Regions from separate parts of the Rahnella sp. BCC 1045 genome, predicted to be linked through region 4. Evidence: predicted binding sites of a transcription regulator. Region 4 holds the regulator's gene; each other region holds the start of a gene.

Region 1 (7,509 bases), on a different contig from region 4:
GGTTAAACCGGGGCAGGCTGCGAAAGATTTGCAGAAAGCCGCGCAGCAGAACGGTCTGGGCGAACTGGTGACGAGCATCGTCACAGCCTGGTATACCGGCACGGTCGGACATGGAACCGATTCCATTTTGATTTCGTATAAAGATGCGCTGATGTATCGCCCGGTGAGCGACGGCCTGATTGTGCCGACCTACTGCGGTAACGGCCCGCTGTACTTCACCGCCGCGCCGCCTGATGCCGCGATGCCTGAGTCCATGAACGCCGATCGTTTTACCCGTATTTCTGAATCTGATGTGAGCAAAGCCTGATGAAAAAACCCGTATTTACCGCAGACGGCGATGCGTCTGCTGATGTGATTGTTGTCGGTTCCGGCGTCGTGGGCGGCATGATTGCCGATCAACTGGTCAGCGAAGGTTATTCCGTTCTGGTGCTGGAAGCCGGTTTACGCATCGAACGTGCGCAGGCCGTCGAAAACTGGCGCAATATGCCTTTTGAAAACCGTGCAGGTTCAGATTTCCAGGGACTGTACCCGCAGTCAGAAAATGCCCCGGCCCCGCTGTATTTCCCGGAAAATAACTACGTTCATCTGACCGGACCCAGTGCGGGCAGCTTTAAACAAGGCTATCTGCGCACCGTAGGCGGCACGACCTGGCACTGGGCGGCGTCCTGCTGGCGTCACGTCCCGAACGATTTCAAAATGAAAACGCTGTACGGCGTGGGCCGCGACTGGCCGATTTCGTATGACGAGCTCGAACCTTATTACTGCCGCGCAGAAGAAGAAATCGGCGTTGCAGGCCCGAACGATCCTGAACTGCAATCCCCTTCTGAACGCAGCAAGCCTTACCCGATGGAACAGGTTCCTTACGGCTATGGCGATACGCGTTTTGCCGAGATTGTGAACCCGCACGGTTACCGCTCGGTGCCAATCCCGCAAGGACGCAGCACCCGTCCGTGGAATGGCCGCCCGACCTGTTGCGGCAATAATAACTGTCAGCCGATCTGCCCGATAGGCGCGATGTACAACGGTATCGCACACGTCGAACGCGCCGAAAACAAAGGCGCCGTGGTGCTGGCCGAGGCCGTGGTTTACAAGATTGATACCGACGAAAACAACAATGTGACGGCGGTTCACTGGCTGGATAATCAGAAAAAATCCCACAAAGCGACCGGCAAAGTGTTCGCGCTGGCTTGTAACGGCATCGAGACTCCGCGCCTGCTGCTGATGGCAGCCAACGACAAAAACCCGAACGGCATCGCCAACTCCTCTGATCACGTGGGCCGTAACATGATGGACCACTCCGGTTTCCACTGTACGTTCATCGCTAAAGAACCGCTGTGGATTGGCCGTGGCCCGGCGCAAAGCAGCTGTCTGGTCGGCCCGCGCGACGGTGATTTCCGCAAAGATTATTCCGCCAACAAAATGATCCTCAACAACATCAGCCGCGTGATCCCGGCAACGTCCAAAGCGTTGCAGATGGGGCTGGTGGGTCAGGAGCTGGACGAAGAAATCCGCCGCCGTTCTATCTTCGGCGTGGACTTGTCCATCAGCCTGGAGCCGTTGCCGGATCCGGATAACCGCCTGACGCTGAGCAAAACCCGTAAAGATCCGCACGGTTTACCCTGCCCGGACATTCATTACGACGTCGGCGATTACGTGCGTAAAGGCGCGGAAGCGGCGCATAAACAACTTGAGCACATCGGCTCGCTGTTTATGGCGGAAGAATTCAACATCACCACCAGCCTGAACGCCAATAACCACATCATGGGTGGCACGATTATGGGCAACGATCCGAAGGATTCCGTGGTGAACGGCGATTGCCGGACTCACGATCATGCCAACCTGTGGTTACCGGGCGGCGGCGCAATCCCGTCGTCCAGCGTGGTGAACAGTACGCTAACCATGGCTGCGCTGGCGCTGAAAGCCGCAGACGACATGTCGAAAAAACTGGCAGGTGCAGCATGAAAAAACTTCTCACCGCCTGCCTGTTAACTGCGTCCCTGAGCGGTTTTGCCGTTGCACAGGACAACGAGGCTGAACTCGTCCGCCAGGGCCAGGAAGTTGCGACGGCCGCAGACTGTCAGGCTTGTCATACGGCACCTGAGGGTGGAAAACCGTTCGCGGGCGGATATGAAATCCATTCGCCGATGGGCACGATTTACACCACCAACATCACGCCGTCGAAGCAGTTTGGTATCGGGAATTACACCGAAGAACAGTTCACCCGCGCTGTGCGCGAAGGTGTGCGTCCGGACGGTGCAAATCTGTATCCGGCCATGCCGTACACCTCTTACAGCCATATGAGTGATTCCGATATGCACGCGCTGTATGTCTATTTCCAGCAAGGTGTGAAACCGGTCGAACAGCCGAATACTGAAACTGCCCTGCCGTTCCCGTTTAACATGCGTATTGCGATGGCGGTCTGGAATCTGATGTATCTCGACAGCACGCCGTTTAAGCCGGATCCGACCAAAAGTGAGCAATGGAACCGGGGTGCGTATCTGGTGAACGGTGCCGGACACTGCGACACGTGCCATACGCCGCGTAATCTGATGATGGGTTCGGTGACGGATAAACCGCTGGCGGGCGGCATGGTCGGACCGTGGTACGCGCCGAACATCAGTTCTGATCCGGTCAGCGGCATTGGCAACTGGTCTCAGGCTCAGCTGGTGGAATACCTGAAAACAGGCCGGACCGCCGGGAAAAATCAGGCCGCGGGCGGTATGGCGGAGGCGGTGCAAAACAGTCTGCAATACATGTCTGACACCGATCTGAACGCAATTGCCTACTACCTGAAAAACAGCACGCCGGTTCGCGATCCGCGCGATACACAGGCGGCAGACACCTTCGGTAAGCCGGTGAATGTGGAAGACGGCCTGCGCGGCGCACATCCGTTTAACGCGAATAAAACCATCGACAACGGCGCGGCATTGTTCAGCGGATATTGCGCCAGCTGCCACCAGCCGGACGGCTCAGGCAGCAAAAATCAGGCGTATCCGTCGCTGTTTAACAACACCGCGACCGGCCTCGGAAATGCGTCTAACCTGATTTCCGCCATTCTTTACGGCGTCGATCGCCAGGTGGGCGACCATCATGTTCTGATGCCAAAATTTGGCGTGGGTTCGTATGTCGGTCAGCTCGACGATCAGCAGATTGCGGATATCTCCAACTATGTGTTGAAAAACTACGGCAACGCAGGCGTTCAGGTCAGCGCGCAGGATGTGGCGGTATTACGCGCAGGCGGCCCGGTGACACTTCTGGCAAAACTGCAACCTTTCATGGCGCCGGCGATGATCATCGGCGTGATCATTCTGCTGGTGCTGATTTTCTGGCTCGGCAGAAAGCGTAAAGTCAGAAAAGCATAATCACGAAAGATGAAATGCAAAACGGCCCGATTCGGGCCGTTTTTTTTTGAATGCGAAAAGCGTTACCCCCGTCCGACCAGCGGCATCGCGCTGGCCATCACCGTCATGGTCAGAACGTTGGTGCCCGGCGGCAATCCGGCCATAAAAGCCACGGCTTCACCGACGCGCTCCACCGCAATGACCGGCTCTTCGGCAATATGCCCGTCGGCCTGCATCCTGCCTGCCAGCGCTTTATTGCCCATATCCGTTGCGGCGTTGCCGACGTCAATCTGTCCGCACGCAATATTGAATGCGCGGCCATCAAGTGCCGTGGATTTGGTCAGGCCGGTAATGGCGTGTTTGCTGGCGGTATAAGGCGCGGAATTCGGACGCGGCGACAGCGCCGAAACAGAGCCGTTATTGATAATGCGGCCACCCTGCGGAGACTGCTGTTTCATCAGTTTGACCGCCGCCTGCGTACACAAAAATGCGCCGGTCAGATTGGTGTTGATCACCGAAAGCCAGTCTTCCACCGCAAGCTCATCAATGGGCACATCTTTCACGTTATTCCCGGCGTTATTAAACAATAAATCCAGCCGCCCGAAGGTTTCCTGAATATCTGCAAACAGCGCGGCGACCGACTGCGGGCTGGTGACATCCAGCTGACGCGCCACCGCTTGTCCCGGTGCAAACTGTGCCACGGCCTGCGCCAGTTTTTCCGTATTGCGCCCCGCCAGAATGACCGTAAACCCAATACCCGCCAGCGATTTCGCGGCGCTCAGCCCGATACCGCTGCCACCGCCGGTGACCAGTGCGATTTTGCTCATAATTTTCCTATACTAAACGGCGGCCAGCATGCCGCCATCGATAAAGAGTAAATGACCATTCACGAAATCTGACGCCCTGGAGGACAGATAAACCGCACCGCCGACCAGCTCTTCCGGGTTGCCCCAGCGCGCGGCTGGCGTGCGTTTGCACAGCCATTCGGAAAACTCTTTGTTATCGACCAGCGGCTGCGTCATGTCGGTTTTGAAATAGCCCGGCGCAATGCCGTTCACCTGAATATTGTAGCGCGCCAGTTCAACGCACATCCCGCGCGTCAGCATTTTCACCGCACCTTTAGAGGCAGCGTACGGCGTGATGGTGTCGCGGCCCAGCTCACTTTGCATCGAACCGATATTGATGATCTTGCCGCGCTCACGCTGGATCATGTAACGCGCAACTGCCTGCGACACCAGGAAAACAGACTTCTGATTCACCGCAATCACGTCGTCCCAGTCTTTTTCCGGGAAATCGGTAAATTTGTGGCGACGCTGGATCCCCGCGTTATTCACCAGCACATCAATCGGGCCAATGGCCTTTTCGATATGGTCTATCGCCTGATTCACTGCCTGGCTGTTCGTGACATCAAATGACACGGCGTGTGCGATAAACCCTTCCGCACGCAGCGCTTCAGCGGCCTTTTGTGTCGATTCCTGCTGCGTGCCGTTGACGATAATTTCCGCCCCGTGCTGCGCCAGCCCTTTCGCCAGCAGGAAACCCAGACCGCGCGTAGAACCGGTGACCAGAATCTTTTTATTATCCAGGGAGAAGAGATTTGTCATGACGTTGGCCTTATTAAAAAGCTGCTTATGAAAAGTTAGCCCCACTACAACGGTTTACCGGCGGCCAAACTGTGATGCAGATCACCTTGGAGGATGTTAAAAAACCCTGTTACTCCCGATGTGATCATCATCATTTTGATAACAATCTCCGGCGCTTTCTGTTTCAATAATCGGGTATATTTTGGGAAATAATCAGGGAAACCCGCATGAGAAACCAGCGCGTGACATTACAGGACATCGCCCAACTGGCGGATGTTACCAAGATGACGGTCAGCCGTTTTCTGCGCACGCCGGAAAAAGTCTCTCCTGAAACCCGCGAACGCATCACCAAAGTCATGGAAGAAGTCGGTTATCCGCTGGAAGAAGCCCGCGGACCGGCCAAAGCGCCGCGCATCGGCATTCTGGTGCCCTCTTTTAACAATCAGATTTTCTCCGATTTGCTGGCCGGTATTGAGTCCGTGACGTCCGCGCAGGGCTACCAGACGCTGGTGGTGAATTATGATTACAGCAAGGACCGCGAAGAAGAGCACATTATCAATCTGCTCGGTTATCAGCTGGCAGGGCTGATCCTCACGGATTCCGTGCATACGCTCAAAGCCGATAAGTATCTGAATGCGGCTGAAATTCCTGTCGCTCAGGTGATGGATCTCGACGATCAGAATGGCCGTATTGCGGTAGGTTTTGATAATCAGCAAGCCGGATATGACATGGCGAATACGCTGCTCGCCAGCGGCAAGGAGCATGCGGTGTATTTCGGTTCGATGTCAGACGCGCGTGACCAGAAACGCTATCAGGGCTACAGCCGGGCAATGACTGAACGCGGGCTGACGCCGGTGCATATCACCCCGAATAAGGTTTCATCGGTGTCTATCGGCGCCGGAATGTTATCCATGGCGCGCCAGCTGTATCCGCACACCAATGCAATTTTGTGTACCAACGACGATATTGCCGTCGGCGTGTTACAGGAATGTCTGAAACTGGGCATCCGCGTCCCGCAGGACATGGCGATTTCAGGTTTTCACGGGCTGGATATCGGGCTGGCGACCACGCCGTTGCTGGCCAGCGTTATTACTCCGCGCTTTGAAATGGGCAAGGTTGTCGCCGAAATATTGCTCAAAAAAATCAAAAAACTGCCGACCATTGAGCGTGTCGATTTGCACTACCGGATTTCCCTCGGCGGCACGATTTAACGTGCCCTTTTCTGCTATTTCCTTCCTGTCATCCTGCATGCCAACTACGGTGCAGGATCACGTTGCAGGTAACACCTTTTCTTAACATAATTCAACGTGACACCTGTCACGAAATACTTTCCTCAAAATGCTTTTATTAGGTCATCGCCGGATACAAGCACACAGAGGAAAGACGATGAATAATAAAATTCCTAAGGCCCGCTGGTTACGTGTAATAGCCCCAATACTTATCGCCTGTATTATTTCCTTCATGGACAGGGTCAATATTAGTTTTGCCATGCCCGGCGGAATGGATGCCGAATTAGGTATCACCGCATCAATGGCCGGTCTGGCTGCCGGTATCTTCTTCATCGGGTATCTGTTTTTACAGGTGCCCGGCGGAAGCCTGGCGGTACACGGCAGCGGCCGTAAATTCATCGCCTGCTCGCTGATTGCATGGGCGGTGATCTCCATTCTGACCGGCTTTATCACTAACCAGTATCAGCTGCTGTTCCTGCGTTTTGCGCTGGGTGTGGCGGAAGGCGGGATGTTGCCGGTGGTGCTGACGATGGTCAGCAACTGGTTCCCGGATAAAGAACGTGGCCGGGCCAATGCGTATGTGCTGATGTTCGCGCCGCTCGGCGGGATGATTACCGCGCCGCTGTCCGGCCTGATCCTGGATACGCTCGACTGGCGCTGGTTGTTCATCATCGAAGGGGCATTATCTTTCGTGGTGATGCTGTTCTGGTGGTTCACCATCAGCGACCGTCCGGAAGAAGCGAAATGGCTGTCTGAGCGCGAACGCGATTATCTGGTCACCGAATTAAACCGTGAACGCGAAGCACTGCGGGCGCTGGCACCGGTCAATAACGCGCCGCTCAAAGAGGTCTTTCGCAATAAATCTATCGTCAAACTGATTGTCATTAACTTCTTCTATCAGACCGGGATTTACGGCTACACGCTGTGGCTGCCGACTATCCTGAAAAACCTCACCGGCGGCGACATGAGTTCAGTCGGCATGCTGGCGATTATCCCTTATGTGGGCACCATGCTGGGGATCCTGGCGATGTCCGTGCTGTCCGATAAAACCGGCAAACGCCGCATGTTTATCGCCCTGCCGTTGTGCGGTTTCGCCGCCTGTCTGGCCGCATCCGTGGCGTTTGGTCACAATATTATGGCGGCCTACGGTTTTCTGGTCGGTGCAGGGTTCTTCCTGCAAGCCGCGACCAGCGCCTTCTGGACCATTCCGGGCAAAGTCACCACGCCGGAAGTGGCAGGCAGCGCACGCGGTGTGATTAACGGTCTGGGGAATCTGGGCGGTTTCTGCGGTCCGTATCTGGTCGGCGTGTTAGTCAGTCTGTACGGTCAGAGCACGGCGATTTATGCACTGGTCGC
Region 2 (7,509 bases), on a different contig from region 4:
ATCAGGTTTTGCGCACGATGGACGGCAGGATGCAGATGATTGCGGTAGCGCAGCCACGGGGAAAGTTGCGGGTCATCGCCGCCGCGGCGGAAATACACCACCATTTCGCGGGCGACGTCCAGCGCGGCCTGCGGGCCGAGATGTGTGGCGATCAGGTGCAGTGCCAGATCGATACCGGCGCTGATCCCCGCGCTGGTCAGCACGGAACGATCCTCGACAAATATCCGGTTATCTTTCACCTGTGCGGCAGGCACCTGCTGGCGCAGACGCGCGATCACGTCGTGATGCGTGGTGCACTGATAGCCGTCGAGCAGCCCGGCCTTTCCCGCCAGAAGGCTGCCGGAACAGATACAAACCAGCGTCAGCAAACCGTTTTCGATGGCATTTTTTTGCTGACGCAGCCAGTCACAGGCAAATTGGGCGACGGGTGAGGAAAAATTTTCTTCCGAACGATCAACGCCGGGCATGATCAGAATGCTGCCTTCCGGCAACGTTTCCGGCAGTGGCTGCAAATGGCTGACCGTCAGCCCGGTCGACATCGTGATTTCCGGCAGCGGGCCGATGTAGTGCAAAGCAAAATGCCCGGCGATACGCAGTGCTTCCGCCGGACCGGTCAGGTCTAAGGCCATCACGCCCGGTAGCGTCATAAAGTAGACATTTCGTTGCATATCGCCTCACAGATTCATCATCACTGCGCCTATCTTCACACAGCGCGAGCGAGTTCCGCCAGTGCGCCGCTGACGTCGGTAATCGTGGCAAAACGGTCGGCCAGCACGAGCTCGGTGCGCAATTTGATTTCAGCCGCGCTCAGCGTCACGCCGCTGGCGTGTGTCATCGGAAACGTCAGCGTCGCTTCGGTAACAAACGTCACTGTGTAACCCAGATCGGACGCCACGCGCGCCGTGGTTTCACAGCATTGTTCGGTACGCATTCCGGCAATGATCAGATGTGTGATACCTCGTTCCCGCAGCCACGCGTCGAGGCCGGATTCGGTCAGGGAATTGTGAACATGTTTATGGACAACGTGCTGCGGCTGATGGGTGAGAAAAGCCATCGGCGTGACCAGCCCGGATTCAAGCGAAAACACACCGTCAGGATTGACATGAAACACGTCGATGATGGGAACTTTACGGGTCTGACAGCCGTCGATCAGGCGGGTTAATGCCTGGCTGAAAGCCGGTAAATCATCCTGCTGCCAGAAATCTTTTTGCTCGAAAGAACGTTGCACGTCGATATTTAACAGGGCGCTGTGGGTCATTTTCGGACTCCGTCTGGTGAATGTGAAACCAGTCTGCGCCTGAAAACCTGCCGGGAGAATGCCAAAAACGGACATGATGCTGATGTTGGCGGACGATCTGCATCGCCCGCTGATAAAAATCAGATTTTCTGGTCAGCGCGCCAGTGGTGATAATCGATGTGGTCGGCCTGAAAATTGGTGGTCTGGGCGTCGCCGGTCAGGCGGTACGCCAGCTGGAAAGCGAAATCAAATGCCAGCCCTAAGCCTTTTCCGCTGAGCAGATTGCCGTCCTCGACAAAAGACTGATTCACATAAACACCGTCTTTGACGTCTTTGTATAAATCGCCGGAACAGACATAACGCCGTCCTTTCAGCAGGCCGTTACCGCCCAGAACGCGAGCGGCCGCCGAGCACAGCGGGCAAATCAGTTTTCCAGCTTCGTCATGACGGCGGACAAATTCCACGACATCTTTGCTGGCCGCCAGCGCCACCGAGCCTTCCGGGCCGCCGGGCATCACCACCGCGTCATACAAACGATCGCCCTGTGCGCTCAGCAATTCATTGGCCTGCATCTGAATGCCGTGGTAAGTGCGCAGCGTCAGGCTTTTCTGGCAGGCCAGCGTAGTGACCTGAATTTCCAGCCGCTCGAGAATATCGAGCACAATCACCGCTTCGCCTTCTTCAAATCCGTCGGCCAGCAGCAGCGCGACCTGCTTTTTCGCGTTATCCTTCACCATAATGCAAATGTCCTCTGAGGATGAAAATCAGAGGACATCATAAAATGAAACGATGTTTTGATATTGTGAGTCCGTCAGCAGACTAGAAAACCAGCTGAACTTTCGATGCTTTGGATTTATCCATTGCATAGTCCAGTGCTTCGACCAGACTTTCCTGCGGGAATTCCGCTGACAGTAACGGCATCGGATCGACGGTTTTATTCGCCAGCCATTCCACCGCCGTATTAAATTCCCCGGTGAAACGGAAGCTGCCGACCCAGTTAATTTCTTTGGCAATCAGCATCATCAGCGGGAATTCATTCACCACCGGCCCCATGCCGACCTGCACCAGTGTGCCGCGTGCGCGGGTGACTTCCAGACAGCGGCGGATAGAAGAAGGATGGCCGGAGGCGTCAAAGGAGACATCGAAGAAACCTTTTTCGGCCTGATATTCGCTGAAATCACCCTGCGCGGCGTCCAGCGCTTTGTTTGCACCAACGGCCAGTGCCAGCGTGCGACAACGTTCGCTCGGATCCGTTACCACGATTTGTGCTGCACCTTTGGCTTTAGCGGCCAGCACGATCAGGCAGCCAATCGGACCGACGCCGGAAACAAACACCGTTTTGCCGTGAATATCCCCGGCCTGATTGACCGCGTGGATTGCTACCGCAAGCGGTTCAGCGAAAACCATCAGCCGGTCGCTGACCTGATTGTCGTAAGGAATACACTGTTCGCTGTCGACGATTTTATACTGCGTGAATGCACCGTTGATGTGCGGGAAATACATCGCGCTGCCAAAGAATTTCATGGTGGTGCACTGGTTTTCATCACCGGAAAGGCAATATTTGCAGGCCTTGCATGGCTTGCTGGGGTTCAGCGCGACTTTCTGGCCCGGCTGCAAATTTGGGTTGTCAGATTTCTCCACCACACCCACTACTTCATGCCCGAGCACCATCGCCTCGCGTACTTTGAAATCGCCCACCGCGCCGTGTTCGTAGTAATGCAGGTCGGAACCGCAGATGCCGCCACGGGTGATTTTTACCAGCGTGCCCTGGCCTGTGTAGTCGATGGTCTGGCCGATCACCGAGACGTCTTTTTTCCCGGTTACGACGCAGGATTGAGTGGCAATTGTCATGGAATTCTCGCTCTTTAAAGGGGCATTTTTGGCCTGATGGCTCCCAGTAAAGAGCGTTTGGACGGCGGAAAATGTGACCACCGTCACTTTGTTTCGTGTTACGAAAACCTGTTACCCATAACTTGAACGGACTCAACCTTTCGCGGGCGGTTGCGCCTTGTTACGCGCAGGAATACTGAGGATCAGATGCGAGATTACGCCGCCGGTTAAGCCCCAGAACGCCGAACCCACGCCGAGTAATGTCACGCCGGACGCGGTGATCAGAAACGTGATAACCGCTGCGTCACGCTGACGTTCATTTTCCAGCGCCCGGTATAAACTCCCGGCAATAGTGCCGAGCAGTGCCAGCCCGGCGATGGTATGAATAAGCGCGGGAGGTAGCGCGGTAAACACCAGGCCGATCGAACCGCCAAATACGCCGGCAATCAGATAGAAAATCCCGGCGGCGACGGCGGCCATGTAGCGCTTTTTCGGATCCGGGTGGATATCTTCACCCATACAAATTGCGGCGGTAATGGCGGCGATACAAACGGTAAATCCGCCGAACGGGGCGAGAATTAACGCGGTGAGCGCGGTCCACGAAATCAGCGGCGAAACGGGCAGGTGATAGCCGTGCGCTTTCAGCGTGGCGATACCTGGTGCATTTTGTGACGCCATGGTCACCACGAAAAACGGAATGCCGATGCCGATAATAGAAGGCCACGTAAAATGCGGCATCACAAATGCCGGCGCGGCAAACGTCATGGTCTGGCCGTGCAGCGAAATATCGCCCTGTAAGCCGGCGACGATCAGCCCGGCAATCAGCGCAAGCACCACCGCATAGCGTGGCAGGGCGCGTTTCGCCAGCAGATAAACCAGACACATCGTGCCCGCCAGCGCGAAATTACTTTGCAGCGAGGTAAACGCATTCAGCCCGAAACGCAGCAGAATGCCGCCCAGCATCGCAGCCGAAAGCGCCTGCGGAATGTAATGCATCAGTCTGGCGAACAAGCCGGTCACGCCGCACAGCAGGATCAGACCGGTGGCAAATACAAACACGCCAATGGCCTCGTTAATCGACGTGCCGGGCAGACTGGTGACGAGTAACGCTGCGCCGGGCGTCGACCATGCGGTCACGACCGGCGTGCGGTAATACAGCGAAAGTCCGATGCTCGTCACGCCCATTCCCAGGCCCAGCATGCTCAGCCAGCCGCCGATTTGTGGCGCGCTGGCACCCGCCGCTTCAGCTGCCTGAAAGATAATTGCCGCGGAGCTGGTATAGCCGACTAAAACTGCGACAAATCCGGCGATCACCGCCGAAAAAGTGACATCCTGCAAACTGATACGCATGGTCATTTGTGAAAATCCTTCGGGTTAGCGGACGCTGGCGGTATGCTGTTGTGCGTTATAGCGCACATATGATGCGCTCAAGATATCACTGTGCGTTATAACGCACAATCGCGATGAACGATCATCGTCGCAGAGGAGACACAATGCAGGAACTTACCCGCCATATTGGCAGTCAGCTGAAAGCCGTGCGCAGCGAACGCGGATGGAGTCTCACTCAGGCGGCAGAAAAAACCGGCGTCAGTAAGGCCATGCTCGGGCAGATTGAGCGCGGCGAATCCAGTCCGACCGTGGCGACTTTATGGAAAATCGCCAGCGGGCTGAATGTCTCGTTTTCAGAGTTTCTCGAAACACCGCCGGAGCAATCTGCCGCGCTGCATCGCCACGGGTTGCTGACCACGTTTAACAGCGACACTTCAGGAATGCGCGTCGTGCCGTTATTCCCCTACGACACGACTTTGCGCATGGATATGTTTGTTATCGATCTTGAACCCGGCGGTTGCAGCGAGTCTACGCCTCATGAAGCCGGTGTTATCGAGCATGTGATTGTGATTGATGGCGAACTGACGCTGACCGTGGATGGCGTGACCCGCGTACTGAGCGCCGGAGAAGCGCTGCGGTTTGCGGCGGATTGCGCGCACGCATACCGCAATAAGAGTGAACATTCCGTGCGTTTCCACGACCTGATACATTATCCGCAGTCCCGCCCGTAACGATTTCATTTACCGAGGAGAATGACCGATGAGCCAGCCGCAAGATGTTGTTATCCGTCCGTTAACGCCTGCCGACCGCGAAGGTTGGGAAAATTTGTGGCGCGGTTATCTGGATTTTTACCAGTCGGAGCTGGATCCGGCGCAGTTTGATTTCACGTTCCGGCGGTTGTCGGATCCTGACTATGACGGCATGTTTGGCTATGTGGCGGAATATCAGGGGAGGCTGGTCGGGCTGGTGAATTGCCTGAATCACGATCACGGCTGGCACATGCAGCAGGTGGTGTATTTGCAGGATTTATACGTCGATGAGTCCGCGCGCAAACTGGGTATCGGGCAGAAACTGATTGAAGTGGTCTACGCTCATGCTGACAAGAACGAAAAAGCCAACGTGTACTGGATGACGCAGACCACCAATTACACCGCGCGCCAGCTTTATGACCGCGTGGGTAAACCGACTAACTTTATGAAATACATCCGCTAAAGCGGTTTACGCATATTCATTTTTGTCGTGACATAACCCAGGCTGGCATAAAGTGCTTGCGCGCCGGGATTGCTGGCGAAAACGTTCAGCTCAATCGCCACGCTGCCCAGCTCGCGCAGGTGTTCTTCCATCAGCCGGAACGCCGCGATGGCATGTCCCTGACGACGAAATTGCGGATAAACCGTCAGTTCATACACGAAAGCGCTGCGCACGCCGTAGCGTTCAATATTGGCAAACCACAGATATCCCACGGTTTCGCCAGGTTCTTCCTGCCTGATTTCATACAAATAGTGATCCGGTGTTTCAACGCCCTGCGGCAGCGCGTTTTGTGTGGCGCTGCGCGCGCGTTCCAGGGCCGTATCCGGCAGCCACAGCCCGGCAGTCACATTCTCTTCGGCATAATCTTTCGCCAGCAGTTCTGCAAATTCTTCATAAAATGCAGCGCTCATCGGTACTAAAACAGTCATCATTTCCCTCTGATTTATCGGGCAGTTTCTGCCTTTTTATACGGCGTTACATAACATTCGCTGATGGTGGTGGAATGGCTATCAACCTGAGTGATGATGTAGCCTTTTTCAGTCAGCGCCACTGAGCTGTAGGGTGTTTCATTGTGCTTGTCGGAAATAACATCTTCGAAAGACTGAATGATTTTGGCTTTCTCGCCGGCGCGCGCCGGGTCATCCATTCCCTCGACCTGAATCATGGCCTGCCTGAACTGGTTGGAGAATGACGTTTTCCCCATCTTGCTTTCAATCACGGCTTTGATGTTCACCGTGACCTCGTTACCCAGCAAAAACAGCGTATTGCTCTGATAAATAAGCATGTTTTTTCGCTTCGAGACCACAAAGCCATTCTCGATGACCTTCATTTTGCTGTTGTTGGCGTAGGTCACATCATCGAGACAAATAGTTTTATCCCCGACCTTAAACTGGCTGAAACGTGCTTTGATTTCTTTCGGCGTAGATGCCGCCTGCGAGCACAGCGGAACAAGCAACAAAAGCGATAAGAGCCATGACTTCATAGGAGTTTCCCAAACAAGGTGCTGAGCCAGCTGACATAAGAGCAGTATAGGGAGACACCGGCAGGATGCGAACGTTTATCTTTGCGGGACAGTTTTTTACCGTTTTGGCTAAAGACCCGCCCCTGTGATGCCGATAATTCAGGCGATAAGGGAATTCCTGCTTATCTTCAGGGGGCACAAATCAGGGACAGATAATCCGCGTTTTTTCATCGTGAATTTCACAGTACGTTGACTGTTCCGGGGTAATTATGAGTCAGATGCAGGCGCTTTCACCGGCAGCCGGAGTTGGGGTTGCACCACAGAAAACTGTTCCTAAAAAAACCATGCGTACCCGTACGCTGATGCTGATTGTCGGGCTACTTACGATAAGTCTCGGTTACATCATTACGGTCGGATTGCTGAGCTGGCAGTCCGCCGGACAGCAGCGCGACATCGCCCGCCGTTATCTCCAGCAGACCGCCAATACCGACGGCTATCTTGCCCGCCAGAAACTCGACACGGCCCTGCATGCCGCGCGTGACCTGGTTCAGAGCATGATCAGCCTGCGTGAAGCCGGGCATACTGACCGCAAACTCGCCGATACGCTGTTACAAAATGCGCTCAAAAGTCATCCGGATTTTTTATCGATGTCACTGGCCTGGGAGCCGGACGCGTTTGACGGCAAAGACGGCGATTTCGCCGCAAAAGAAGGGCAGGATCCCAACGGGCGTTATGTCCGCTACGTTGACCGCGATACCAGCGGAAATATCGTGCTGCACAATCTCACCGACTACGAAACGCCGGGCAGTGGCGACTACTATTTGCTGCCGCGAAAGCTGCAAAAAGAAGTCATTCTGGAGCCATACAGTTACCCGTATAACGGCGTGGATACGTTGCTGAC
Region 3 (7,509 bases), on a different contig from region 4:
CAGCGCCTGACAAATCAGTAATGCGGGGGTGATCACCGCGACAAACATTGCCAGTAAATGCTGACAGGCGGCAAAGAGAGTCTGAGGTATTGGCGGACGGTCTTCGAGCCGGTAAATCAGTTCACTTTTTGGCTGGGGGGAAAGGTCTGGTTGCTGAGAGTCTTGTTCTGTGGTTTGCGAACTCATGTTATGGCATTCCAATAAGCGGCAAAGCGGGCATTTTTATTGAAATACGCGACAAAAGCAAACGTTTGCTAACGACAATTTAAACTGTGAAATCTTCGTTAAAAAATCTTTTGTGAACTGTTTGCCCGGCTGAGGTTTTTTCTGAGAAGGTCTTGTTCTGTTTTGTACGGGAAATCGGGTAATTCCGGTGGGAGACTGAAGAAAAACAGGCGCCGGGATAAAAGCTACGGCGCCTGTTTCAGGCTTTCTGTTTCTTCACTTATCGCTTACTGAGTAGCCTCTGCTTTTTCCGTAAACACGGCTTCAGCTTCCGCTGCTTTTTCCTGCGTCAGCAACTGCTTCTCATAAACCTTGAAGAACGGATAGTAAATCACCATCGAAAGCGCCATCAGTATGATGACCAGAAGTGACACTTTAAAGTCCCAACCCATTGCCCAGGCAGCACCAATCGGCGCAGGGGACGTCCATGGAACCAGCGAAATCATATGTGGCAGAAGATCGGTTGAGACAGCGGTGTAGGCAATAACGGCATTCACCATCGGTGCCAGCAGGAAGGGAATGAAAAATACCGGATTCATGACAATCGGCGTGCCGAAAATCACCGGCTCATTGATGTTAAAGCAGCTGGGAACCAGGCTGAGTTTCCCCATTGTACGCAGATGCGCGGACTTACTGCGACAAAACAGCAGCACCAGTCCCATTGTCGCGCCGGAGCCGCCGATGACGATCAGGAAGTTCCAGAACGCTTCGGTCATGATGTGCGTCATCGGCAAACCGGCGGCGAGGTCGGTCTGGTTAAGGCCGAGATTGGTTAACCAGAAAGCCTGCAACATGCCGGAAACGATGGCCGAACCATGAATACCGGCGAACCACAGCAGATGGCAAATTAGTACCGCCAGAAGTACGGCGGGCAGGGAGTCAGCGGCGGAAATCAACGGCTCGAACAGCGCCATAATTGCCTGTGGTAACAGCATGTCGAAGCCCGACTGCACCAGCAAACTCAGCGGGAAAAGAGTCACCACCACCGCAATAATCGGGATCAGCAAATCAAACGAATGCTTAATGTTGGAAGGTACCTGTTCAGGTAGCCGTATGCCAATATTGTATTTTTTCAGCAAGCGTGTCAGTTCGGTCACATAAATCGCCACCAGAATTGCGGTGAAAATCCCTACGCCGCCCAGTGCGGCTGTAGACATTTTCTCATCAATCTGAGGCGCAGCCACCAGCAGAAAAGACATCAGCGACAGCATCGCGGTCATAAACGGGTCAAGCTTGTAGCTTCGCGCCAGATTGTAGGCAATGGCCGCAGCGATGTAGATCGACATAATCCCCATCGTCATATTAAACGGCGTCAGAATCTGTACTTCATATTTTGCCGACAGTTCCAGCCAGCTTCGGGCAAATCCCCATGAGGATTCAGGAGAGAAAGGTGGATGTACAAAAACCAGCAAAAAGGACCCTACAATCATAAACGGCATTGCTGAAATAAACCCGTCACGCACCGCCATGACATGGCGCTGGGAAGATAACCGGGCCGCAAACGGGCTGATTTTCTGTTCTATAAAATCAAAGAGGGACTGGCTGATACTCATGATGATTTTGGCCTTATGGTGAGGGGATCTGACAGGCTTACCTTAATTATCATCAGTGTAGTGGCGGGGTGTGAAACCGGTTACCGACTTTACCCCAGTCTGTGAAGGTCATCAAATAACCAGAAGGCTTGATGGTTTTGAGGCAGAAATGAGCAAAAGTTGGGTTAATACATTGAAGCCAAAACATCATTTTCAATAATGTTTTGGCGTTTCAGAAAGAAAAAGAAAAGTCGAAAAGCATAAGAATTATGCGTTGGTATAACGCACTCTTTCCGGCAGCCAGCGCTCAATCAGCGCTTTGGCATGATCGGGGAACTGCTGCTGGAGATACCGTGCAATGCGCTGTACGTCGGGGATCATAGCCTGATCGCGCAGCAAGTCAGCCACTTTAAATTCAGCGCTACCTGTCTGGCGTGTGCCCAGTAATTCACCCGGCCCGCGGATTTCTAAATCCTGCTGAGCAATGACAAAACCATCGTTGCTGTCGCGTAAAACCTGCAAGCGCTTCTGCGCTGTTTTGCTGAGCGGTGTTTTGTATAACAACACGCAGTGGGATGCGACAGCACCACGCCCGACGCGGCCACGCAGCTGGTGTAACTGCGCCAGCCCGAGGCGTTCCGGGTTTTCGATGATCATCAGGCTGGCGTTGGGCACGTCGACGCCCACTTCGATGACGGTTGTCGCCACCAGAAGCTGCACCTCGCCCTTTTTGAACGCCTGCATAACGGCTTGTTTTTCCTGCGCTTTCATCCGGCCATGAACCAGCCCGATATTCAGCGCAGGCAGGGCTTCTTTCAGCCCTTCCCATGTGGCTTCCGCTGCCTGAGCTTCCAGCATTTCGGATTCTTCAATCAGCGTACAAACCCAGTAAGCCTGGCGGTTTTCCTGCTCACAGGCGCTTTTAACGCGGCTGATGATATCGCTGCGGCGAGTATCAGGGATCGCAACCGTCGTTACCGGCGTTCTGCCAGGCGGAAGTTCATCGATTACTGACGTATCCAAATCGGCGTAAGCGGTCATCGCCAGCGTTCTCGGGATTGGCGTTGCGGTCATGATCAGCTGATGCGGATGGAATCCCTGTTGCAGACCTTTCTCCCATAGTGCCAGCCGCTGATGAACGCCAAAGCGGTGTTGTTCATCAATGATCACCAGCGATAATGAGGAGAACAGAACCTGTTCCTGAAAGATCGCGTGAGTCCCGACGACCATCGAAACCTGACCACTGGCAATCGCATCCTGCTGCGCCATTCTGGCTTTGCCTTTTTGTTTTCCGGCCAGCCATCCGACCTGAATACCCAGCGGTTCGAACCACTGACGGAAATTATTAGCATGCTGCTCGGCGAGTAATTCAGTGGGCGCCATCAGCCCGACCTGCTGACCCTGCGCAATCGCACAAAGCGCGGCAAGTGCCGCTACCAGCGTTTTACCTGAACCGACGTCGCCCTGAACCAGACGCATCATCGGATAGTTTTTTGCCAAATCCTGTTCGATTTCAGCCACCACGCGCTGTTGTGCGCCGGTCGGGCTGAACGGCAACAAGGCCAGAAACTGATTTTTCAGGCGATCGTCATGATGCAGCGGCATGGCTTTATAGCTTTGCGTGCCGGCGCGAACGGCCAGCATGCTGAGATTGTGCGCCAGCAACTCTTCCATAATCAGACGTCGTTGTGCCGGGTGATGTCCTTTCTCCAGATCGGCCAGCTGAATATCTGGTGGTGGCCGGTGCAGTAAATGCAGCGCCTGTGGAAGCGGAATTAACGAGCGGCTCAGTTCTTCCGGCAACAGTTCAGCGATGGGCACGGTATCGAGTAATTCCAGCGCCTGATCGGTCAGTTTACGCAGTGTGGCCTGACGGATGCCTTCCGTTGTCGGATAAACTGGCGTCAGCGATTCCTGCAAAACCACTTCGCTGTTTTCACCCTGAATACGATATTCCGGATGAATAATTTCGGCGCCAATTGTCCCGCGTTTAATTTCACCATACGCGGTGACACGACGGCCTGCAGCCAGACTGTTTTTCATCGCGGCGTTAAAATTGAAGAAGCGTAATGTCACCATGCCGGTGCCGTCACTTATCTGACAGGTCAGCATTCTGCGGCGGCCAAAACTGATATCACTGCGCAGTACTTCGCCTTCTATAGTCGCGAAAATACCGGGCTGTAAATCATTGATGGTGTAGAGGCGGGTACGGTCTTCATAACGTAAAGGGAGATGTAGCAATAAATCCTGAATAGTTTCAAGACCGAGTTTAGCGAGTTTGTCTGCCTGACTGGCTCCGACGCCGGAAAGCGACGTCAGCGGGATTGCGTCGAGCAGGCGGCCTTTCATCTTTTTTTCACCGTCATTTGCATCGCTGACCACCATTCATCATCAGCAATAATTTGACCCTTCTCATCAATGAACGGGCGCGGTAATTTCTTACGTTGTGCCACATGAGATAAGACCGGATAGCCACCTTCAAAGAGCAGACGTTGCTGTTCTTTCTCACTTAAAACGCTTTTATCGCGAGTATACATTCCGGCATTTTCACGCTGACGCTGAGCTTCGTACAGGATTAAAGCGGAGGCCACAGACACATTCAGCGACTGTACCATCCCGATCATCGGAATAATAATATCGCTGTCTGCAAGAGCCAGCGCTTCGGGAGTAATACCGGTTTTTTCCTGCCCCAGCAAAATGCAGGTCGGGCGGGTGTAATCAATCGCACGGAAATCGACGGCTTTTTCAGACAGGTTGGTCGCAAGAATTTGCATACCTTGCGCCTTCATTTGTGCGACGGCATCCTGAATTATTTTGTGTGTTTTGACCTGAACCCAGCTGTTGCTGCCTGCAGCGGAAGACACTAACGTCTTCATTCGGGTCGTTGGCCAGACTGCGTGGATTTGGTGAACGCCGACGGCGTCGGCGGTCCGGATGACAGCAGAAACGTTATGCGGTTTATGCACCTGTTCCATGCAGACCGTCAGGTCTGGCTGTCGGGCCGCAAGCATTTCACGGATACGCGCATAACGTTCTGGGGTCATAACAATCAGTTTCGGTTGCGGGTAACTTTGATGACGTCCGGCATGATACGAATTTTACGCATGATATTCGCCAGATGAACGCGGTCGCGGGTCGTCAGGCGGATAAAGGCACTGTATACGCGGCCGTCTTTTTCTTCAGTGCTCAGGCTCTGGATATTTGACTGCGCGGCGTTAATCGCAGCGGTCAGATTTGCCAGAGCGCCCTGATGGTTGAACATGTCGACTTTGATTTCCGCAATAAATTCCTGATCGGTTTCCTGGTGATCGTCCCAGTCAACGGCCATGAATTTCTCAGGTTCTTTCTGATAACCGCGAATGTTACGACAGGACTCGTGATGAATAACCAGTCCTTTACCCGGACTCACGTGAGCAATAATCGGGTCGCCCGGAATAGGGCGGCAGCATTTCGCGAAGGTAATCAGTACGCCGTCTGCGCCTTTGATTGGCAGATTACGTGTGCCCGATGTTGCCATTGAAGACTGATCACCCATCAGATTTTTAGCCACGACGACGCTCATGGCGTTGCCGAGACCAATTTCAGCCAGCAAATCGTCCATCGCCGCGAGCTTCATGCGGTCGAGTTCGTTTTTGATATTCTCTGGCGGAATGTCTGACAATTTCTTACCGGCACCCAGCGCATGGTTCAGCAGACGTCGGCCGAGCGAAACGGAATCATCACGTTTCAGGTTCTTGAGCATCTGACGAATTTTGGCGCGAGCGCGTGAGCTGACGACAAAGTTGAGCCATGCTGCATTCGGACGGGCGCCCGGCGCGGTAATGATTTCGATTGTCTGACCGCTGGTCAGCGGCTGCGAGAGCGGATAAGGCTGGCGATCGACACGTGCACCCACACAGGCATGGCCGATATCGGTATGCACGGCATAAGCAAAGTCGACCGGTGTCGCGCCCGCAGGCAATTCGACAATACGGCCTTCCGGCGTGAAGACGTAAATCTCGTCGGGGAACAGATCCGATTTAACGCTCTCGATAAATTCAAATGAGTTACCCGCGCTCTGTTGCAGTTCTAGCAGACTTTGCAACCAGCGTTGCGCACGAATCTGCGCCGTCGTGCTGGTTTCACTGTTCTCTTTATAAGCCCAGTGTGCCGCAACCCCCATCTCTGCCATCTGATCCATATCTTCGGTACGGATTTGTACCTCAACCGGAACACCGTGCGGGCCGATTAAAGAGGTATGCAGGGATTGATAGCCGTTGGCTTTGGGGATGGCGATGTAATCTTTAACCCGACCCGGACGCGGTTTGTACAGGCTGTGAGCCTGGCCTAATACGCGATAACAGGTATCAAGGTCTTTAACGATCACCCGGAAGGCGTAAATATCCATAATGGAATGGAAACGCTGTTCCTTAAGGTGCATTTTGCAATAGATCGAATACAGGTGTTTTTCGCGACCACTTACACGGCACTGAATACCGGCTTCGGTTAAACGGCCTTCTATCTCAGAGAGGATTTTTTGGATCATCTCTTTACGGTTACCCCGCGCAGCTTTCACCACTTCTTTGATAACGCGATAACGGTTTGGATAGAGTGCTTCGAAGCCCAGCTCTTCAAGCTCGGTTTTCAGATGGTGAATACCCAAACGGTGTGCCAGCGGGCTGTAAATTTCCAGCGTTTCGCGGGCAATGCGGCGACGTTTATCCGGGCGCAAAGAGCCCAGCGTGCGCATGTTATGGGTACGGTCAGCGAGCTTGATCAAGATGACGCGGATGTCTTGCACCATCGCCATGACCATTTTGCGGAAGTTTTCCGCCTGCGCTTCTTTCTTATCGCGGAATTTCAGCTTGTCTAACTTTGAAACGCCTTCAACCAGCTCAGCAACGCTTTTGCCAAACAGTTGCTCCATATCCTGGTAAGTTGCAGGCGTGTCTTCGATAACGTCGTGTAATAACGCCGCCATCAGAGTCTCATGATCGAGCCTCATTTCAGCCAAAATACAGGCCACGGCTACCGGGTGAGTAATATAAGGCTCACCGCTGGAGCGTGTCTGCCCCTCGTGCGCATCCCGCGCCACGAGGTAAGCCTGCACGAGGCGCTTAATTTGCTCCTCCGGCAGGTATTTTTGAATCAGTTGATTCAGGCTTTCAAAGATATACAAGTGAGATCCGTTTCGTTAATTAACGACGGCCTTCAGCGATGGCAGTCACTGCCTGAATCTCTGCGGCTTCCTGCTCTTGTTGCTCCTGACGGTCACGAACGTCGAGGATCTGATTGGTGATCAGGCCTTCTTCGATTTCGCGCAGGGCAATAACGGTGAATTTATCGTTTTCTTCAGCGACCAGTGGATCTTTACCACCAGATTGCAGCTGGCGTGCGCGACGAGCAGCCACCAACACCAGGTCAAAACGGTTACCAATTTTCTCAACAGCGTCTTGAACAGTTACGCGTGCCATATATGTGCTACTCCACAGGGTGACGAAAGACTGGGCATAATACTGAAAGTGACTTCAGTCTGCCAATAGTTTGGTGATTAATCCGTCATGACGGAGCCGCTGACGGCTCAGACGCAGACGTTCGGCGCGAATAATGGTTTTTAAATCCGATAACGCCAGATCAAAATCATCGTTCACAATTAAATAGTCGTATTCGGCAAAGTGCGTCATTTCTGCAACAGCCTGCGCCATACGTTTTGCGATAACTTCTTCGCTGTCCTGACCACGGCCACGCAGGCGGCGATCAAGCTCATCTTTTG
Region 4 (7,509 bases):
ATCGAACCGTGTCCGCCTTTGCCGGTAATCGTGATGTCGAAGTTATCGGTGGACGCACAGAACACGCCCTCTTTCAGGCCAACCTCGCCCGTCGGAGAATTCGGCATAACGTGCAGGCCGAAGATTTTCTCCACGCCGTCGAGCACGCCTAAATCCACCAGTTCCTGCGCCCCGCCCGGCGGCAACTCTTCCGCATGCTGGAAGATAAACCGCACCGAGCCGTGCAGCGCGGACTGACATTGCGTCAGCACTTTCGCCGCACCCAATAACATCGAGGTGTGCGCGTCATGGCCACAGGCATGCATGACACCCGGCACCGTCGAACAAAACGGCTCATCGTTTTCTTCCTGAATCGGCAGGGCGTCGATATCCGCCCGCAGCGCATACATCGGCCCCGGATAAGCGCCTTTAAGATCGGCAACCACGCTGTTGGGCGTCAGCCGCGTCAGGGTCAGGCCGCCAAAACTTTCCAGCTGTTCCGCAATGTAATCCGCCGTTTTATGTTCCTGAAATGAGAGCTCAGGATGCGCATGAATATGTCTGCGCCAGCGCAAAACATCCGTTTTGACTTCCGCCAGCATCGCTTCAAAATTAAATGTCATCAGACTTCTCCTCAGTTATGCCACGTCGCGCAACGCTGCGCGCGGTTTCAGGGTCAGCGGCAAAATCGCCAGCCCGGCAACCACCATCGCCAGTGCCAGAAAAACAAATGTCGAAAAATACCCGTGCGTCACGGTGATCAGATAGCCCATCGCAATCGGCGCCACGAATCCGCCGAGCGTTCCGCCGGTATTGATAATCCCCATTGCGGCACCCATCACTTCCGGCGGCAGGCGTTTCATCGGCAGCGTAAACACCGTGACAAATGCCGCCATCAGGAAGATATAGCCGAGGAACAGGAACAGCCCGGCGGTCACCGCCGACCCGGAGGTGTAGACCAGCCAGATGCACAGCGCGCTGAGCAGTGCGCTGCAAAAAATCACTTTCGGCTCTTTGCCCTGCATATAACGGCCGACCAGCCAGCCGGTCGCGAGCGAGGAAATCCAGATCCCCATTCCGCCGGTGGCGACCACCAGCCCGGAAACGTCCAGCGACATTCCGCGCTGTTGTACCAGATATTTAGGCAGCCACGCCATCAGGCCGTAAGACGGAATGTTGATGCAGAAAATCGACACGAACAGCAGCACGACAATCGGATTTTTAAGCAGCTCACGGTAGCCGGTCGCTACGCCGTTACGGGCTTCTGCTTTCGGAGGGTTCGGCACAAAAATGATAATCGCAACGGCAATCGCAAACGCCAGAAGGCCGAGAATAGAGAATGATCCGCGCCAGCCGAGCGTATCGAGTGCGTACACCGCAATCAGCGGCCCGGCTGTCATCGCCAGACCGGCGGATGACAGCAATACGGACTGCGCGAAAGTGCGCTGCCCGACATCAAAATTCGAGACCACCGCTTTGGCGCAGGAACACGGATAACCGGAATGTCCGACGCCGGAGAGAAAGCGAAACGTCACCAGCAAACCGAGGCCGAATCCCAGCAAACCGAAGCAGAGCGCGAACCCGCCGAGCAAAAACAGCGAGATACCAAGTACTTTTTTGTAGCCGAAGCGGTCATTCAGCCAGCCAGCGGGGATCTGAAACAGCGAATAGGCCAGGAAGAAAATGCCGGTGATGTAACCCAGCTGCTCTGGTTGCAGGTTAAATTCGCGCTCAATCGGCAGCAGCGCGAACCCCATCACCGTTTTGTCGATATAAACCACCGCATAACCGACGAACAGCAGGAAGATCATCAGGGAACGACTTTTCATAGCGGATATCCCTTTTTGTTATCACCGCGTCAGAAGTTCTCACTGTCGGGCGAAAAGTAAAATGCGACATGCATCACGTAATCAACTGAATAACAACGCATTATTTATTCCAAATCTGAAGCTATCAGCTTTACAGGTTTGCCATAAGATGCAATTTTTGGGCGGGTGATGCTTTTTACTGATAGGGCTTTCAAGCGAGGCGACATGCGTTATTTACCGAAATTGCAGCAACTCAAGGTTTTCCAGCAGGTTATCCGCAGCGGCAGTATTCGCGGCGCGGCGCGGGCGATGAATCAGTCGCAGCCCGCGGTCAGCAGAACCTTGCGGGAACTGGAACAAACGCTTGAAACTCAGCTTATCGTGCGCGGCAATCAGGGCATGGCGCTGACGGAAACCGGCCGTGCCTTTGCGCAGCGCATGCAGTTTATTCTCGAAGAACTTGAACGTGCGGCGGATGAGATCCGGCAGATTAATCAGTATTCGCAGGGTTCGGTGGCTATCGGGTTTTCATCACTGCTGGCGCTGACGGTATTTCCGGCCCTCAGTGAAGCGTTCAAAACGCAATTTCCCCAGTCCAAACTGCTGATTAAAGAAGGCCAGCTTTCGACGCTGTTACCGGCGCTGCGTGAAGGGAAACTCGATTTTGCTGTCGGGACCGCCGGGCCGGGTTTTCCGCTGGAGGATTTGGTGCGTGAGCCGCTGTTTAGCGCCCCTTTTGGCGTGATTGCGCGGCAAGGGCATCCGCTGGCAGATGCCACCACGCTCGACGAATTGCAGTGCGCGCGCTGGGTGTTGCCGGAAACGGATATGGGTTACTACCAGCAGATTCAGCTTTCGATGAACGGCTTTAACGCACCAGCCGGGGAAACGCCGGTAAGAACGGATTCGGTAGTGTGCGGGCTGAATATGGTGTTGCAGTCGGATTATCTGACGATTGTGGCGAAGGCCATGCGCGCGCCGTTCGGCTTACAGGACAGGCTTTGCCTGCTCAATATCGATACGCTGCCGGAAGCTGAATATTGCGTGCTCTATTCGCAGAAATCGCCGCTGACGTTTGCCGCGCGGCGATTTCTGGATTTACTGCGAAGTCAGTGCCAGTCGTATCACTGGTCGTGACTTATTCGGCGTTCACTACTTCAAAACTGTGGGTGATTGTCGCGGCTTTGCCCAGCATCAGGGAAACGGAGCAATATTTTTCCGCAGACAGGCTGACTGCGCGTTCCACAATTTTATCCGTCAGGTCTTTGCCGGTGACGATGAAATGCAGGTTGATGTGCGTGAACAGACGCGGTGCTTCTTCGCGGCGCTGAGACGTCAGTTTCACTTCGCAGTCACGCACGTCGTTGCGGCCTTTTTGCAAAATAGATACCACATCAATCGCGCTGCAACCGCCCGCCGACATCAGCAACATTTCCATCGGGCTCGGGGCTTTGTCGCCCGCATTACCATCCATTGTGATCTGATGCCCCGACGCTGACTCACCTAAAAACGTCAGCCCTTCTACCCATTTTACGCGTGCGTGCATGTGCTCTTCTCCCGGTGGATAAATTCGTCAAATTTTCCCCTCAGACTACCCTTTCACCCAAAAACTGGCAACGTAACCCGATCGCCATCATGCTGAAGCGAGACAACAGAAGACAGCATTGCAAACCTGTGTTACAAACAAAGCCGAAACATACTTTCCAGTAAATTGCGGTGACGGTTTTTGCGGTTTAAGAACAGAACCCACGGTGTTAACAGCAATAATCAGGCTGTTTCACTCCGACATCCGCTTGCAGCATTTCTGGGGAGTTATATGCTGAAAGGGCGCTTTTTAAAGTAAGTGCCGTACAGGGAACTCTGAGCCCTGTGATTTTGGGCAGCGATAACAACAGAGGATAATAGCAAATGGTTCTCGGCAAGCCACAAACAGACCCGACTCTCGAATGGTTCCTGTCTCACTGTCATATACATAAGTATCCTTCTAAAAGTACGCTGATTCACCAAGGTGAAAAAGCCGAAACGCTGTACTACATCGTGAAAGGGTCGGTTGCCGTCCTGATTAAAGATGAAGAAGGCAAAGAAATGATACTGTCATACCTTAACCAAGGTGACTTCATCGGCGAGCTGGGACTCTTCGAAGAAGGGCAGGAACGCAGTGCCTGGGTGCGTGCTAAAACTGCCTGCGAAGTGGCTGAAATTTCTTATAAAAAATTCCGCCAGCTGATTCAGGTAAACCCGGATATTCTGATGCGTCTTTCCGCGCAGATGGCAAACCGTCTGCAAGTGACGTCAGAGAAAGTCGGCAACCTTGCCTTCCTCGACGTAACAGGCCGTATCGCGCAAACTTTGCTTAATCTGGCTAAACAGCCTGATGCAATGACCCATCCGGACGGGATGCAAATCAAGATAACCCGTCAGGAAATCGGCCAAATCGTCGGTTGTTCACGTGAAACAGTCGGACGTATTCTCAAAATGCTGGAAGATCAAAGCCTGATCTCCGCACACGGTAAAACGATTGTCGTTTACGGCACACGTTAATCCCTCAGAAATTGGCGCGACAGCTAACTGTCGCGCCTTTTTTATGGGCTAAGCTTTACGCATGACGCTATGGCGAAGACTGTTCTATCATCCCGAAGTTAACTACGCGCTGCGCCAGACGCTGGTGTTGTGCCTGCCTGTTGGCATTTGCTGGCTTTTTGGCAATCTGCAAATGGGTCTGCTGTTTTCCCTGTGCCCGGCCTGCTGCAATGTCGCGGGTCTGGATACGCCACACAAACGCTTTTTCAAACGTCTGATGGTCGGCGGCACGCTTTTTGCCCTGAGCAGCATTCTGCTGCAAGTGATGCTGGAAAGCTGGCACATTCCCCTGCCGCTCATCATGTTCTCGCTGGCGTTACTGCTGGGCGTGACCGGTGAAATCAGCCCGCTGCATGCGCGTCTGTTGCCCGGTGCGCTGGTGGCGACCATCTTCACGCTGAGCATGGTGGGTCTGCGCCCGATGTGGCAAGCTCCGGCGCTGTTCGCCGCAGGCACCGCCTGGTACGGTATCTTTAACTGGGCGTGGTTTCGTATTTCAAAAGAACAACCGATGCGCGAAACCCTCAGCCAGCTCTATCTGCAACTGGCAGATTACTTCGAGGCGAAATACAGCCTGCTGACGCAACACACCGATCCTGAAACCGCGCTACCGCCACTGCTGGCGCGTCAGCAACAGGTTATCGATCTGATTGCCCTGCTTTATCAGCAACTGCACATGCTGCCGCAACACGGACATCATCATCACCATAAGCGACTGTTCCAGCGTTTTCAGGTCGCACTCGATTTGCAGGAACACATCACGGTGAGCCTGCATCAGCCGGAAGAAGTGCAAAAGCTGGTGGAAGAAAGCCACGCCGAAGCGGTTATACGACGTAATGCGCAGGTGATCTCCGCCCGTCTGCGGGTCATCGCTGATGACATTCTTTATCACCGTTTATCCGGGCGATTTACGATGGCCAACGAACTGGCCGCGCTGGAGAAAATAGCCGCGCGCAATCCGGAGAATCCGGTCGGTCAATTTTGCTATTACCATTTCAGCCGCATTGCGCGTTTATTGCGGACACAACGTCCGCTGTACCGACGCGATCTGATGAACACTCAGCCCCGCTTACCTTTCTGGCCGGCGTTGAAAAGTTATCTTTCCTTTAAATCGGTCGCGCTGCGCAATGCTGCCCGGCTTGGCATCATCCTGGCGATTGGCAGCAGCCTTGGTCTGTTTTTCAATCTGCCCAAGCCCTACTGGATTTTGCTGACCATCATGCTGGTCAGCCAGAACGGCTATAACGCCACGCGCGTACGTATCCAGCACCGTGCGCTGGGGACGCTGGCCGGATTACTGATTGCATCCGGATTGCTGAAGCTGGAATTACCCGAAAGCACCACGTTGCTCTGCATGCTGCTGATTACTTTGTTGTCCTACACGGTTTTACGCAAAAACTACGGGCTGGCAATGGTAGGTATGACAGTGACAGCCGTGTATACCCTGCAACTGCTGGCGATGAATGGCGTACATTTTCTCGTACCACGGCTGATAGATACGCTGATCGGCTGTGCGCTGGCTTTCGGCGGCACCATCTGGTTGTGGCCGCAATGGCAAAGCGGTTTGCTGCGCCAGAATGCGCATCAGGCGCTGGAAACCTATCAGAACGCAATCCGGTTGCTGCTTGAGGAAAATCCGGATGCCGCGAAACTCGCTTACACCCGAATGCAGGTCAATCAGGCGCATAATAAACTGTTCACCTCACTGAATCAGGCAATGCAGGAACCGGGCTTTAACTCGCATTATCTGGCGGATATGCGTCTGTGGGTGACGCACAGTCAGTTTATTGTCGAGCACATCAATGCGATGACTATTCTCGCCCGCGAGCACTACATGCTGCCGGAGAAACTGGCGACGGAGTATTTGCAGACCTGCGAAATCGCGCTGCAAAGCTGTCAGCAGCGGTTGCTTTACGACGGGCCCGGTGGTGAGAACACCTTGTTTAATGCGCCGGAGCTGCATCCGGATATGCCGCTGACCGAAATGGAACGCCACCTGCGGAGGGTGATATCGCATCTGAGTGTGATGCATACTATTTCGTCACTGGCGTGGAAGCAGAGACCACATCATGGGATCTGGTTAACGCGGCGGGCGTGATTTATAACTCCCTCCCCCTGCAAAAGGGAGGGGGGGGGTATTAAGGTCGGCTTAATTGTCTGAGTTGCCCTCAAACCAACACCCCATCCCAGCCTTCCCCTCGTGAAAGGGGAAGGAGCAAAAGTAAAACCTTTCAGCCATTGCAGGATAGAAGTAAAACGTCGATCTCCCCTTCGCAAGGGGGGAGCAGTCAGCCTGTAACTTTTGCCACAGCTTTCTCAAAGCGCCCCATCCCTTCTTCAATATCCGCGAAGTCGATAACCAGTGATGGTGCAAACCGGATCACATTCGGGCCCGCCACCAGCATCATCAACCCGAACTCAGCGGCGGCGGCATGAAACTCTCCGGCGCGGTTTTTGAAGGCATCCGACAGCTCGGCGCCAATCAGCAACCCCTGCCCGCGGAATTCGCTGAAGACAGAATATTTCTGGTTGATGGCATCCAGCGCGCTGATGAATTTCTCGCGGCGTTCATTGATACCGGCCAGCACGTCTGGCGTATTGATAATATCCAGTGCGGCTTCGGCGACGGCACAGGCCAGCGGGTTACCGCCGTAGGTGGTGCCATGTTTGCCCGGTTCCATCACCGATGCAACGTCTTCCGTTGCCAGCATGGCGCTGACAGGGAAACCGCCGCCCAGCGCTTTGGCGGTGGTCAGAATGTCCGGCGTCACGCCGTAATGCATGTAGCTGAACAACTTACCGCTACGCCCCATACCGCTTTGCACTTCATCGAGCACCAGCAGTGCCTGATGTTTGTCGCAAAGTTCACGCAGCCCTTGCAGGAATTCTTTGGTGGCCGGTGTCACCCCGCCTTCGCCCTGAACGGGTTCGACCACAATTGCGCAGGTATGATCGTCGATCACCGCTTTTACCGCGTCCAGATCGTTGAAGGGCACATGTACGATGTCAGCAGGTTTCGGGCCGAAGCCGTCGGAATATTTCGGCTGTCCGCCGACTGAAACAGTAAACAACGTGCGGCCATGGAAAGCGTTATGGAAAGCGATGATCTTACTTTTGTACGGGCTGTGGCGGTGGGAAGCAT

The links. Region 4 encodes CRP, which controls carbon source genes, mostly activating them, when cyclic AMP is high. Its sites were predicted from a motif close to ATGTGANNNNNNTCACAT; they were not measured.
Region 1: idnO (gluconate 5-dehydrogenase) is a predicted target of CRP. The motif match lies at 5,064-5,081, and genes of this name have one in related genera.
Region 2: idnD (L-idonate 5-dehydrogenase) is a predicted target of CRP. The motif match lies at 3,160-3,177, and genes of this name have one in related genera.
Region 3: J1782_RS13010 (PTS sugar transporter subunit IIC) is a predicted target of CRP. The motif match lies at 1,878-1,895, and genes of this name have one in related genera.

What each region holds. Positions count from the first base shown of each region.
Region 1 is NZ_JAFMOZ010000129.1:83,512-91,020, reverse strand. It holds gene J1782_RS14405 (sorbitol dehydrogenase family protein) at 1-307, shown strand, start outside; gene J1782_RS14400 (GMC family oxidoreductase) at 307-1,962, shown strand; gene J1782_RS14395 (cytochrome c) at 1,959-3,362, shown strand; gene J1782_RS14390 (SDR family oxidoreductase) at 3,425-4,168, opposite strand; gene idnO (gluconate 5-dehydrogenase) at 4,181-4,945, opposite strand; gene J1782_RS14380 (LacI family DNA-binding transcriptional regulator) at 5,152-6,135, shown strand; gene J1782_RS14375 (MFS transporter) at 6,311-7,509, shown strand, end outside.
Region 2 is NZ_JAFMOZ010000126.1:110,865-118,373, forward strand. It holds gene J1782_RS12890 (GlxA family transcriptional regulator) at 1-668, opposite strand, end outside; gene J1782_RS12895 (isochorismatase family protein) at 704-1,258, opposite strand; gene J1782_RS12900 (DJ-1/PfpI family protein) at 1,378-1,974, opposite strand; gene idnD (L-idonate 5-dehydrogenase) at 2,057-3,088, opposite strand; gene J1782_RS12910 (benzoate/H(+) symporter BenE family transporter) at 3,221-4,423, opposite strand; gene J1782_RS12915 (helix-turn-helix domain-containing protein) at 4,561-5,127, shown strand; gene J1782_RS12920 (GNAT family N-acetyltransferase) at 5,156-5,608, shown strand; gene J1782_RS12925 (GNAT family N-acetyltransferase) at 5,605-6,078, opposite strand; gene J1782_RS12930 (hypothetical protein) at 6,090-6,629, opposite strand; gene J1782_RS12935 (methyl-accepting chemotaxis protein) at 6,887-7,509, shown strand, end outside.
Region 3 is NZ_JAFMOZ010000127.1:19,470-26,978, forward strand. It holds gene J1782_RS13005 (uracil-xanthine permease family protein) at 1-186, opposite strand, end outside; gene J1782_RS13010 (PTS sugar transporter subunit IIC) at 453-1,778, opposite strand; gene recG (ATP-dependent DNA helicase RecG) at 2,025-4,106, opposite strand; gene trmH (tRNA (guanosine(18)-2'-O)-methyltransferase TrmH) at 4,103-4,801, opposite strand; gene spoT (bifunctional GTP diphosphokinase/guanosine-3',5'-bis pyrophosphate 3'-pyrophosphohydrolase) at 4,807-6,915, opposite strand; gene rpoZ (DNA-directed RNA polymerase subunit omega) at 6,935-7,210, opposite strand; gene gmk (guanylate kinase) at 7,265-7,509, opposite strand, start outside.
Region 4 is NZ_JAFMOZ010000138.1:53,100-60,608, forward strand. It holds gene J1782_RS19705 (amidohydrolase) at 1-602, opposite strand, end outside; gene J1782_RS19710 (MFS transporter) at 618-1,808, opposite strand; gene J1782_RS19715 (LysR substrate-binding domain-containing protein) at 2,013-2,924, shown strand; gene J1782_RS19720 (OsmC family protein) at 2,926-3,333, opposite strand; gene crp (cAMP-activated global transcriptional regulator CRP) at 3,696-4,328, shown strand; gene J1782_RS19730 (YccS/YhfK family putative transporter) at 4,390-6,465, shown strand; gene J1782_RS19735 (aspartate aminotransferase family protein) at 6,656-7,509, opposite strand, start outside.